Regions from separate parts of the Ensifer sp. 38_S197 genome, predicted to be linked through region 2. Evidence: predicted binding sites of a transcription regulator. Region 2 holds the regulator's gene; each other region holds the start of a gene.
What was found. Region 2 encodes LexA, which represses DNA repair genes until DNA is damaged. Its sites were predicted from a motif close to TGTTCNNNNTGTGTTCNG; they were not measured.

Region 1 (4,154 bases), 180 kb from region 2:
ATGTCGAGGATCGCCTTGGCGCCGGCGCAGACGACGATGACGGCGGTGCGGGCGAGTTCGTCGAGGTCGGCGGAGATGTCGAAGCTGAGTTCGGCGCCGCGATGCACGCCACCGATGCCGCCGGTCGCAAAGACGCGGATGCCGGCGCGGGCAGCGGCAATCATGGTCGCGGCGACAGTGGTCGCGCCGGTGCGGCGTTCGGCGATCGCGAAGGCGAGGTCGGCGCGCGAGACCTTCATCGCGCCCTGGGTCTTCGCCAGTTCTTCGAGCTTGGCGTCATCGAGGCCGATATGCAGCACGCCATGGATGACCGCGATCGTCGCCGGCACGGCGCCCTGTTCACGGATGATCGCTTCGACGCTGCGGGCCATGTTCAGGTTGCCCGGATAGGGCATGCCATGGGTGATGATGGTCGATTCCAGCGCCACGATCGGCGCGCCACGCGCCTTGGCGGCGGCGACCTCGTCGGAAAATTCCATCGGCAGGGAGGGAGAAGCGGGTTTGGTCATGGTCGTTCCTTGGGAGTTCTAGTGGCAATTGTCATGACAGCATTTGGGGCGCCGGCACAAGGGTCAGCGCCTGTTCGAGATTGGCCGCGGACATCTCTTCGGATGCGGCCAAGGGAGAGCGCAACGTGATTCCGGCGGCTGCGATGCCGTGCCGCAGGCATTCGGCAAGATCGCGGCCGGCGAGGCGCGCGGAAAGGAAGCCGGAGGCAAGCGCGTCGCCCGCCCCGGTGACATCGGCAAGTGCGGGAAGCGCCGGCGGAACGGCAACGCAGGCGCCATTGTCGTCAAAAGCAACGACCGCGCGGCCGCCGCGCGTCACGACACCGCCCTTGAGACCCAGGCTTCTCAGCAACGACGGCCATTCCTCCGCCTCGGCCGTCTCCTTGCCGGTCAGCGCCCGTGCCTCGGCTTCGTTCATGAACAGGACCGAGAGGTGCGGGAGGCACGGCCGGTAGCGGATGACCTTGGCGGGCGACACGGCGATGCCGGCGACGAGGCGCCCGTTGCCTGCGGCCGACTGGGCGAGTGCCGCGATCGTTTCTTCCGGCAGGTTGGCATCCGTGAGCACGAGCTTGCTCGCGGCGATGACATCGCGGAACGCGCGGCGTTGCAATTGCCGCGGCGAAAACAGCCGGTAGAGCTCCATGTCCGCGAGCGCGATGACCAGGTTGCCGTCGTTTTCGAGGATCGCCGTGTAGCTCGGCGTCTGGCGATCGAGAAAGGTGAGGGGGCTGTCGATGACGCCGGCGGCGGCCGCAGCAGCCGTCACCATTTCGCCGGCGGCATCGCCGCCACGGGTGCTGATCATGCGCACCCCGTGGCCAAGGCGTGCAAGGTTGCGGGCCGCGTTGAAGCCGCCGCCGCCGGCCTCCTCGAACCAGGTGCCGGGATTGCTGGAACCCGGTGCGGTCGCGCCCGATATCCGGCCGCGCCTGTCGATATGCGCACCACCGAAAACGGCGATTTCAGCTTCCGTCATGAATGTTCCTCTGCTTGGCCGATCGGCCGAAAAATCTGTTGGCTTTCTGCAATGGCCGAGGCGCGAATTCCAAGGGACCGGTGCGTCCGGTGTCTCCGCCTCAGGCGAATCGGCTCAGCCTTGCCGGGCAGGTTCGAAGGCGTGGCGCGCGCATTTCAGAACCTATGGTTTCAATCCGTGAACATGAAAAGAACGAAACCAAGATAATGATTGTTTTTCAATGTGTTGTCCTGCCCTTGCAAATACGGAACAAAACATGTACAAAAACTCCTGCGGCGGCTTCATTGCCTCGGTAGCTTCAATAACCTAAAGGTGGACCAAATGGCACAAAACTCTTTGCGGCTCGTAGAGGACAAATCGGTGGATAAAAGCAAGGCACTTGAGGCGGCACTTTCCCAGATCGAACGATCGTTCGGCAAGGGATCGATCATGAAGCTCGGTGGGAAGGACAGCATCATCGAGATCGAGACGGTATCGACGGGTTCGTTGAGCCTCGATATCGCGCTCGGCATTGGCGGCCTGCCGAAGGGCCGCATCATTGAAATCTACGGCCCGGAAAGCTCGGGCAAGACGACGCTGGCGCTGCAGACCGTCGCGGAAGCACAGAAGAAGGGCGGCATCTGCGCCTTCGTCGACGCCGAACACGCGCTCGATCCGGTTTACGCCCGCAAGCTCGGCGTCGATCTCGAAAACCTCCTGATCTCGCAGCCGGACACCGGTGAGCAGGCGCTGGAAATCACCGACACGCTGGTACGCTCGGGTGCGATCGACGTGCTCGTCGTCGACTCGGTTGCAGCGCTCGTGCCGCGCGCCGAAATCGAAGGCGAAATGGGCGACAACCTGCCGGGCATGCAGGCCCGACTGATGAGCCAGGCGCTGCGCAAGCTGACCGCTTCGATCTCCAAGTCGAACTGCATGGTCATCTTCATCAACCAGATCCGCATGAAGATCGGCGTCATGTTCGGTTCGCCGGAAACCACCACCGGCGGCAACGCGCTGAAGTTCTACGCTTCGGTTCGCCTCGACATCCGCCGCATCGGCTCGGTCAAGGAGCGCGAAGAGGTCGTCGGCAACCAGACCCGCGTCAAGGTCGTCAAGAACAAGATGGCGCCTCCCTTCAAGCAGGTCGAATTCGACATCATGTATGGCGAGGGCGTATCGAAGACCGGCGAACTGGTCGACCTCGGCGTCAAGGCCGGCATCGTCGAGAAGTCGGGCGCCTGGTTCTCCTACAACAGCCAGCGCCTTGGCCAAGGCCGTGAAAATGCCAAGCTGTTCCTGCGCGACAATCCGGATCTCGCCCGCGAGATCGAGATGGCGCTTCGCCAGAACGCCGGCCTGATCGCCGATCGGTTCCTCGAAAACGGCGGCCCGGAAGCGGACGACGGCGACGAGGCTCCCGAAGCGTAAGCCGCTGCGGCCCACGGAAGCTGCCAGGAAACCGGTCGTCCCATGGCGGCCGGTTTTTTGCTGCCGTCTGGACAGTATGGTACGTGAACGATAAAAGCCTTTGGTTCCGGCGACCGAGGGCGTTGGAGGGCGCAGCCATTATGGGTGGCTGCGGGGTTTAAGGACAACGGCTGATGGCGCGGCGATGGCTGCGGCCGGGCCGGATTTGGTGCTAAGAATAGGACGCAAGATGAGCGGCGTGAATGAAATCCGGTCGACCTTTCTCGACTATTTCCGCAGGAACGGTCATGAGGTCGTGTCGTCGAGCCCGTTGGTGCCGCGCAACGACCCGACATTGATGTTCACCAATGCCGGCATGGTGCAGTTCAAGAACGTCTTCACCGGGCTGGAGCAGCGTCCCTATTCGACGGCCGTGACCGCGCAGAAATGCGTGCGCGCCGGCGGCAAGCACAACGACCTCGACAATGTCGGCTACACCGCGCGCCATCACACCTTCTTCGAAATGCTCGGCAACTTCTCCTTCGGCGACTATTTCAAGGAGCGCGCGATCGAGCTTGCCTGGAACCTGATCACCAAGGAATACGGTCTCGACCCCAAGCGGCTGCTGGTCACCGTCTACCACACCGACGATGAAGCCTTCGACCTCTGGAAGAAGATCGCCGGCTTCTCCGACGACCGCATCATCCGCATTCCGACCAGCGACAATTTCTGGGCCATGGGTGATACCGGCCCCTGCGGTCCGTGCTCGGAGATCTTCTATGACCACGGCGACCAGATCTGGGGCGGACCGCCCGGCTCGGCCAATGAAGACGGCGACCGCTTCATCGAGATCTGGAACCTCGTTTTCATGCAGTACGAGCAGGTCACCAAGGAAGAGCGGGTCGATCTTCCGCGTCCGTCGATCGACACCGGCATGGGTCTCGAGCGTCTGGCCGCCGTCCTCCAGGGCGAACACGACAACTACGACATCGACCTTTTCCGCGCGCTGATTGCCGCTTCGGAAGAAGCAACCGGCGTCAAGGCCGAAGGTGACCGTCGCGCCAGCCACCGCGTGATCGCCGACCACCTGCGTTCGTCCGCCTTCCTGATCGCCGATGGCGTGCTGCCGTCGAACGAAGGCCGCGGCTACGTTCTGCGCCGCATCATGCGCCGCGCCATGCGCCACGCCCAGCTGCTCGGTGCGCAGGATCCGTTGATGTGGAAGCTCTTGCCGGCGCTCGTCGGCCAGATGGGCCGAGCCTATCCGGAGCTGATGC
Region 2 (4,154 bases):
CCGACCTGGTAACGTCCGCCGCCCTTCGGAATATTGTTTCCGTTGGCAACGCGCGGGCTCGCCTTCACACCATAAACGGATTCGGCGAAGTATTCCTTGCTGCGCGACTTGGACTTCTTGATGCTCGACGTGGATCCGCAGGCCGCAAGCGTTACGCACAGCATGGGGACCGCCGCAAGGCGCAATCCCTTGACCAGATATGCCGCATTTTTACTGGATGTCATCTGTCCCACAACATCGATCGAATAAGCCGTACTCGAAACCTTCCGCTCATGCCCCCAGCGGAAATCTCGGCGTCCCGAAACGGAACAGTCGATGAACCATGACAGCAACAAGGCAAAAATGCGAACTCATCCACAGATCAGCGCGGGATTTCATGCGTTATGGTTTACAGATGGTTGCCGGCGCAGCAGGCCTGCGCCCTCAGGCACGGCCACCGAGAAAATCTTTCGGCGATGCATGTTAAATCTTGCAAAGCGACAGGGCTTCGCGCAATAACGCCGTGCCCGGTAGGCCATTAGCGCCAACTTCAGGCAAGGACAGGTGGCCGAGTGGTTTAAGGCTCTGGTCTTGAAAACCAGCGTACGGGAGACCGTACCGTGGGTTCGAATCCCACCCTGTCCGCCATTCCCACTGAAAATGCGCTGGCGCCGGCATCGTTGTCGCAGCACTCACTATAGTGAGCGCCGCTGCTGCAAAGACGTGCCGATCCTCGATATCAGCCACGCCCGCACCGATCCCGACACGGCAACTTCCGTTCTCCGCCTTTCTGCATCGGCTGCATGACGTAAAACAGTCACAGCTTACACTCAAAGAGCTGTTGAACACGTCAGCGTGATTGCCAGGCTTGCTGGACTCCGGAACGAAAGCGCGGTTCACATCGTTAACCGACCCGTAGTCCCACCCTTGCATCAAAGTGGACGATCACCGTGCTTGCCGCCCTGCTCCTCGCTTCGATAGTCGCATCGCCCAATATGCCTGACGTCAAGCTCAGCGCCGCCACGGTTGACGAACTGCAGACCGATTTCGAATCCGCCGTTCCCTGCCATCAGATCGACGGACGCAAAGTGTGGAAGGGCGCGATCGCGTTCTACATCCAGTCGTTCGTCTATGACGGCGACACCCCTGTCGCGACCGATGCGGCGGACGCCGTGCTTCCCGAAGACAACACCCCCGAGACGGTGAGGGAATTCGAAGACGCCTGCTCGACCACGCAGCCGGCCTAAAGCGCCGTGCGTTCCGATGAACGCACCAAGGTCGCTCTAGCACCCTTGTTTCCGGGGCACCTTTCCGCTGCAACGATTCCACTTGAACGCATCCCCTGGCCTGCTCCACGACAACGCTCACGAATCGTTCGAATCAAACCCACGGCCTCGCGATGTGCCACGCCGCGGGCCCCATTTCGCACGTATTCATCGCCCAAACCCGCTTTGCTCCCGTAAAAGTGACCGATCGACAGGCGCAGACGCGCCAATTGCCTGAATTCACGGAATTTTAGGCACTTGCAGAACACATATGGAACAGATAGTGTCTGTTCTTGATTTGTTTCACGCCTCTGGAGCGACGTGCCATGCTGACCCGCAAGCAACAGGAATTGCTTCTGTTCATTCACGAACGCATGAAGGAGTCGGGTGTACCGCCGTCATTCGATGAAATGAAGGATGCGCTCGACCTGGCGTCGAAATCCGGCATTCACCGCTTGATCACGGCGCTCGAAGAACGCGGGTTCATTCGCCGTCTGCCAAACCGGGCCCGTGCGCTCGAGGTCATCAAGCTTCCGGAAGCCTACGCATCCAGCCAGCAGCAGCCGCGCCGCGGTTTCTCGCCGAGCGTGATCGAGGGCAGCCTCGGCAAACCGGCTGCACCTCCTCCAGCCGCGCTGCCGAAGCCGGCGCCAATGGCCGAAAATAGTTCGGTTTCAGTGCCTGTGATGGGCCGCATCGCTGCCGGTGTGCCGATCTCGGCTATCCAGAACAACACGCATGACATCACCGTTCCGCTCGACATGATCGGCAACGGCGAACACTACGCCCTCGAAGTCAAGGGCGACTCGATGATCGAAGCCGGCATCTTCGACGGCGACACGGTGATCATCCGCAATAGCAACACGGCCAATCCCGGCGATATTATCGTGGCGCTCGTGGACGACGAGGAAGCGACGCTGAAGCGCTTCCGACGCAAGGGCGCATCGATTGCGCTCGAAGCCGCAAATCCCGCCTACGAGACACGGATTTTCGGGCCCGATCGGGTGAAAATCCAGGGCAAGCTCGTCGGACTGATCCGCCGCTACCACTGACCTCCGGACAAAATCTGATGTTTGACAGGGCCTCGCCGCTGTAAGCAGCGGCGAGGCCCTTTGTCTGTTTGCGACGATCTGACGTCGCGCCGCTTATTCGTGGATCGTGTATTCGCCGAGTTCGCAGAGGTCCTGGGTATCTTCGGTCGTATCGAGGCCAGAGCCTTCTTCGAACTCGAAGCGCATGTCGTACTTGCAGACATCCCGGCCGTCGGCGATGGTGATCTCCATGTCTTCTCCGGGGTTCAGCACCTGCCGGCCGAAAACATCGTCCTCCCACTCGTTGACGCCTACGGGCGACGTGTAAAAGTTCGTCAGTACCGCGCTCGTGTTGTTCTTCAGTTTGAAAACCAGGTCCTCTGCCCGCGCCTCGATAGCGGTCGCAGCAAAGAGGGCCAGTCCCGTCAGGACAAGTTTCGCTTTCATAAATGCCATTGCCTCCGTTTGATGATGACGGACGCTACCGATGCGGCTGATGCCAGCGGAGTCATCGTTCCCCCTCTACCGATTTCACCGAAGCGATAAGATCCGAACGAGACCTAGAAAACGTGGCTTGCGCGGGCGTGTGGAGGCAAAGCAACAATCATGCAATCGCTCTGCCCTGAGGCAGAACGTCTGTTCACACGAGAATGAGGTGAGAGTTTTTGGAGGCCTCGCCCGGAATTGAACCGGGGTACAAGGATTTGCAGTCCTCTGCGTCACCACTCCGCCACGAGGCCTCACAGCTCGGATAACCGAGCGTTGGCGCGGATTTAGAATGATTGCAGAAAAACCGCAAGAGGCATTTTCCGAAAAACGCGCCGTCGATTTGCAAGATAGATACTTTCCACAGAGCGATCGCGAAGCTCCGCCGATCGCATCCCGGATTGGCTTCAGCACCAGGGCGTCGCGTGCCCCGTCCATGGCCGCACCAGCCCTTCGTTGACGAGCACGCGCCCGATGGACTGGTCGCCGCGGGTGATCAGCCGCAGCTTTTCACCGGACTTGGCATCCGGACGGCCGCTCGCCGCTTCCAGCTTGAAGTCACCCGCATTCAGCAGTTCGCGCAGGCGCTGCTTGGCGTAAAAGCCGCGCGAACGCTCCTTGTCGCAGCTCGCCTGGCGGATGCGCGGTGCGTCGACGTCTGCCACGCGGATCGTTTCGCCACGGTACAGGAAGGTGGCACCGTCGATCACGCAATTGTCGTTGCGAATCCCGCAGAAATAAAACTGATCCGTGCGGATTGATGCCGTCTTCACTTCCTCGTTCGGCCGCATTTCAGGTGTCGGCGCCTTTGCACCGACGTCAACGGACGGCACCGGCGTGGCAAGCGCGACTCTCGTCACCGGATTCGGTTTCTGCCTCTCGACTTGCTGGGCGGGACGCTCGTCCGTTTTCTGAGCGGCGCGAACGGGCTTCGGCTTCGATTCGTGGCGCGATGTGAAGGCCAGCACGTCCGATGCCACCGGCCAGTGTTTCAATTCGGCGCGGTGATCATAGGCGACCACGCCGCCAATGGTCAGCGCCGCAGCCAGATACCACGGTGCCATTCCACCTTGTTTACCCCTGCTCCGACCGGAATTCCGGCTTCGACGTTTCGTAGTGGCTTTGGCCATGCGTCCCCATCCTGATTCGCGACCGCATTATGCGTTTGATGGGTTGCCGAAAAGTTTTCGGCGCCCTCCCTCAACAAGGGGCTCGCTGGTTCGGTGGGAATCAAATGGTGGAGAAGCGGGAAGCGCTCAGGCTGGTTGCGATCCAGATCGATCAAATGTTTCGCGATCTATCGAAAAAGTGGGCGGCAGCTCTTGGGTCACGAGCCGTTGGAGGAATTCGCGCGTCCGCGCCAGCGTGCCCACCAGACAGCCAAGCGACGGCG
Region 3 (4,154 bases), 480 kb from region 2:
TGTCCTCGATGCAGTCGGGCCGCATGCCGATCAGCGCCTTGCGCATGCCGGCACTTTCCACCTGGAACACGCCAACGGTCTCGCCGCGCGACAGCATCTCATAGGTCTTCGGGTCGTCGAGCGGAATGCTCGCGAGATCGACTTCGATGCCGCGCTGCTTCACGAAATCGACCGCAACCTTCAGAACGGTGAGGGTCTTCAGGCCGAGGAAGTCGAACTTGACGAGACCCGCCTGCTCCACCCACTTCATGTTGAACTGGGTGACCGGCATGTCGGAGCGCGGATCGCGATACATCGGTACGAGTTGCGACAGCGGCCGGTCGCCAATGACGATGCCGGCGGCATGAGTCGAGGCGTGACGGTAGAGGCCTTCGATCTTCTGGGCGATGTCGAGAAGGCGGGCGACCACCGGCTCCTTCTCGGCTTCCTCCTGCAGGCGCGGCTCCTCTTCGATCGCCTTGGAGAGCGGCGTCGGATTGGCCGGATTGTTCGGCACCAGCTTGCAGATCTTGTCGACCTGGCCATAGGGCATTTCGAGCACGCGGCCGACGTCGCGCAGTGCGGCGCGCGCCTGCAGCGAACCGAAGGTGATGATCTGCGCCACCTGCTCGCGGCCGTATTTGCGCTGCACGTAGCGGATCACCTCTTCGCGCCGGTCCTGGCAGAAGTCGATGTCGAAGTCGGGCATCGAGACGCGCTCAGGATTGAGGAAGCGTTCGAACAGCAGCGAGAAGCGCATCGGATCGACGTCGGTGATCGTCAGCGCATAGGCAACCAGTGATCCTGCACCCGAACCGCGGCCCGGCCCGACGGGGATATCGTGCTGCTTCGCCCATTTGATGAAGTCGGCAACGATCAGGAAGTAACCGGGGAACTTCATGCGCTCGATAACACTGAGCTCAAAGGCCAGGCGCTCGCGATATTCCTGCTCGCTATAGCCGGGCGCCATGCCAAGCTTGGCGAGACGCTGTTCGAGCCCCTCCTCCGCCTGGCGGCGCAGCTCGGCCGCCTCGGCGCGCTCCGCCTCTTCCGGATCCGCGGTGGCGCCGGTAAAGCGCGGCAGGATCGGTCCGCGGGTCTTCAGCATGAAGGAGCAGCGCCGCGCGATCTCGACGGTGTTTTCCAGCGCCTCGGGCAGATCGGCAAAAAGCGCCGCCATTTCCTTGCGGCTCTTGAGATAGTGGTCCGGCGTCAGGCGGAAGCGGCTGTCGTCCGAAACCATCGCGTTGTGCGCCACTGCCATCAGGGCGTCATGGGCATCATAGTCGGACGGCGACGGGAAGAAGGCCTCGTTGGTGGCAACAAGGGGTATGTCGAACTTGTAGGCAAGGTCGATCATCCGGCTCTCATGACGCCGGTCGTAACCTCCGTGCCGCTGCAGCTCGATATAGAGACGATCGCCGAAGAGATCATGCAAGGCTTCGAGGCGTGCCTCGGCCAGCGCCGTCGAGCCAGCCTTCAGGGCCAAGTCCACCGGGCCGCCGGACGCGCCGGTCAACGCGATCAAACCGTCCGTACCGTTTTCGGCAAGCCAGGAACGCGTGATCCGGGTCGCCTGACTGCCCTCGCCGCTGAGATAGGCGCGACTCACCAAATCGACGAGCCGCGTGTAGCCGTCGTCCGTCGCGGCGATCAGGACGATCGATGGCAGCTTCGCGAGTTGTTGCGCGTGACCGCGCCGTTCGCCATCCGCCTCGTCTTCCATGTCGATGGAAAGCTGGCAGCCGGTAATCGGCTGCAGGCCGTCGTCGGCTGCTTTCTGCGAAAACTCGAGCGCGGCAAAGAGATTGTTGGTGTCGGCGATCCCGATCGCCGGCTGATTATCGGCAACCGCCTTGCCGATGACCTTCTTCAGCGGCAGGGCGCCCTCGAGCAGGGAGAAGGCCGAGTGAACTCGCAGATGCACAAACTGCGGGTCCGTACCAAGCGCCTCGCTCGATGCTGCTTTGCCCTCGTCTGCCATTGTTCGCACCCTGATTCCTGTCCGGTCGCCAGGATATCCCGCTTCTCACCCGACATGTCCAGTTTCCCTGACATGTCGTCCCCCTTATTCAATCCCGGGGGCGAAAATTGGGAAGTGCGTGGGAGGAAATGTCGGCGCTCCTCAGAGGCCGAGCGCAATGAAAGAGATGCTTGCGATGAAAAGGCTCATCGAAGCGAAGGCGGCGAGGTCACGAACAAAATCAGTCATAACATGGCTCCTTTTCCGTTATGTTTTTACTTTGTTCCATTTTTGTTCCCTCGTCAAGCGAGACACCGGCGTTCTATTCACGATGGTTAACACGGCAGGCGAATGCCGGTTAACTAGTGAGGAAGCCGCTTGAGGAACGCGCCGCGCCCGCCTATCAAGAGGAACAACCAAGCGGAGTATTTCGACATGCATGCACGCCTGATTCTACCCTTGCTGTTCCTGTTGCCGGCGGTCGCCTCTGCGACGGAAACGATCGACCCTGCCCGGATTGTCTCCGCCGCAACCGGCGACTGGGATAAGGACGGGGATTCGGATCTCGCCCTGATCGTGCGGCCTGCCGAGGGCAGCGACGACGATAACGGCGTTTATGTTTACCTGGCCGGCGAAACTGGCGCGCTCGGTTTGAAGTCGGCCATCCCGAACAAGGTCTGGGGTCAGTTCGATCTTGCCGGACAGGCGCCGTCGGTCACGGCGCTGCCGAATGGCTCACTCGTCATCACCAGCCACAACGACGCCATCGGTCGTGACCGTTGGGAGCAGAAATTGACGGTGGCATACCGCAACTTCGACTTTGTGGTCGCTGGCTACACCTACTCGTCCTACGATACGCTCGCCCCCGACAACACCTCCCAATGCGACCTCAACGTGCTGACGGGTAAGGGCAAGGCGAATGACAAGCCCATTGCCGTAAAAGGCGAGCTCGTCCTCCTCAAAGACTGGGACGACGATCGCGGGCAGAAGGCTTGCGGCATTCAATAATCATCTATTTGTTCCCTTTATGTTCTTTACAGCTCTCGCGCATTGCGGCATCTTGAGTCTGGAACATATAGGGAACAGTCATGACCGAACTCAACGGACTCACGGACTTCATCGTAGAGGCCAAAGCCAATGCCTATGTGGGCGGCGGTATGGCCCGCGCTCCTTCGCGCCCGGGCTCCCGCGACATCGGTTACGAACGTGATCGCTGGCGCTATCTCGACAGCTATTTCGGCGGGACTGATTTTGCCGGACAGGAGACTGTCTGGCAGGAGGAGGAACCCCGCTGGGCCATGAACTATTTCGGCCGCATCATCCGCCCCGATCTCATCGATGGAGAGAAGGCTGGACTGGTCATCAAGGCTGCGCTGCGGGCGATGTACCAGGAAAAGCGGCACTTTCTTGGCGGCATGGAGTTTCGGCATGCGCATGGCTACTACATCGACAGCAGCCGTGGTGACACCGGACATTTTTCCGGCCACGAAGTCATCTTCGTCGATGGCGAGGAAGCTTACGAACTCGACTATCGGCGGTCTGATCAGGCGTTAAGAGCAAGGCGAGAAGATGCGTCCATCGCGCTTCAGGGCACCCTCTCCGGGCGACCTAAAGACACGGACTGAGTCCGCTTTTCCCGTACCGGCAAAGACGGCGGGAGGTAACGGCGCCTGACGATCAACAGGCCGGCCGCCGCGCGGTCAGTTCATTTCGACAACCTTGCCGTCCTCGATCGTCACGCGGCGGTCCATCAAGCCGGCAAGCTCGTGGTTGTGTGTGGCGATCAGGGCCGCAAGGCCCGACTGGCGCGCAAGCGCCTCCAGCGCTTCGAAGACATAGCCGGCGGTTTCCGGGTCGAGATTGCCCGTCGGCTCGTCTGCAAGAAGCACGAGCGGCGCATTGGCGACGGCCCGCGCGATTGCGACGCGCTGCTGCTCGCCGCCGGAAAGTTCTGCCGGACGGTGGTCGGCGCGGTGACCGATGCGCATGTAGTCGAGCAGCGCCCTTGCTCGATCGGCGGCCTCAGCCTTGGGCAGACCGGCGATCAACTGCGGCATCATGATGTTCTCGAGCGCCGAGAATTCCGGAAGCAGATGGTGAAACTGGTAGACGAAGCCGATCTCGTTTCGGCGGATCGCCGTGCGCCGATCGTCGTTGAGCCCACCACAGGACACGCCATTGACCAAGACTTCGCCGCCATCCGGGCGCTCCA

Region 1: the regulator LexA is predicted to act here: its motif matches at 1,734-1,751, upstream of recA (recombinase RecA).
Region 3: the regulator LexA is predicted to act here: its motif matches at 2,224-2,241, upstream of dnaE (DNA polymerase III subunit alpha).

What each region holds. Positions count from the first base shown of each region.
Region 1 covers NZ_JBXOVZ010000002.1:2,879,859-2,884,012, reverse strand. The annotation lists gene AC1Z3V_RS27035 (pseudouridine-5'-phosphate glycosidase) at 1-509, opposite strand, end outside; gene AC1Z3V_RS27030 (carbohydrate kinase family protein) at 541-1,488, opposite strand; gene recA (recombinase RecA) at 1,810-2,898, shown strand; gene alaS (alanine--tRNA ligase) at 3,128-4,154, shown strand, end outside.
Region 2 covers NZ_JBXOVZ010000002.1:2,697,175-2,701,328, reverse strand. The annotation lists gene AC1Z3V_RS26195 (septal ring lytic transglycosylase RlpA family protein) at 1-224, opposite strand, end outside; tRNA gene AC1Z3V_RS26190 (tRNA-Ser) at 538-627, shown strand; gene AC1Z3V_RS26185 (hypothetical protein) at 930-1,226, shown strand; gene lexA (transcriptional repressor LexA) at 1,571-2,296, shown strand; gene AC1Z3V_RS26175 (hypothetical protein) at 2,390-2,722, opposite strand; tRNA gene AC1Z3V_RS26170 (tRNA-Cys) at 2,942-3,015, opposite strand; gene AC1Z3V_RS26165 (thermonuclease family protein) at 3,169-3,825, opposite strand; gene AC1Z3V_RS26160 (hypothetical protein) at 4,089-4,154, opposite strand, start outside.
Region 3 covers NZ_JBXOVZ010000002.1:2,215,925-2,220,078, reverse strand. The annotation lists gene dnaE (DNA polymerase III subunit alpha) at 1-1,963, opposite strand, end outside; gene AC1Z3V_RS23820 (hypothetical protein) at 2,378-2,950, shown strand; gene AC1Z3V_RS23815 (DUF5680 domain-containing protein) at 3,031-3,567, shown strand; gene AC1Z3V_RS23810 (ABC transporter ATP-binding protein) at 3,643-4,154, opposite strand, start outside.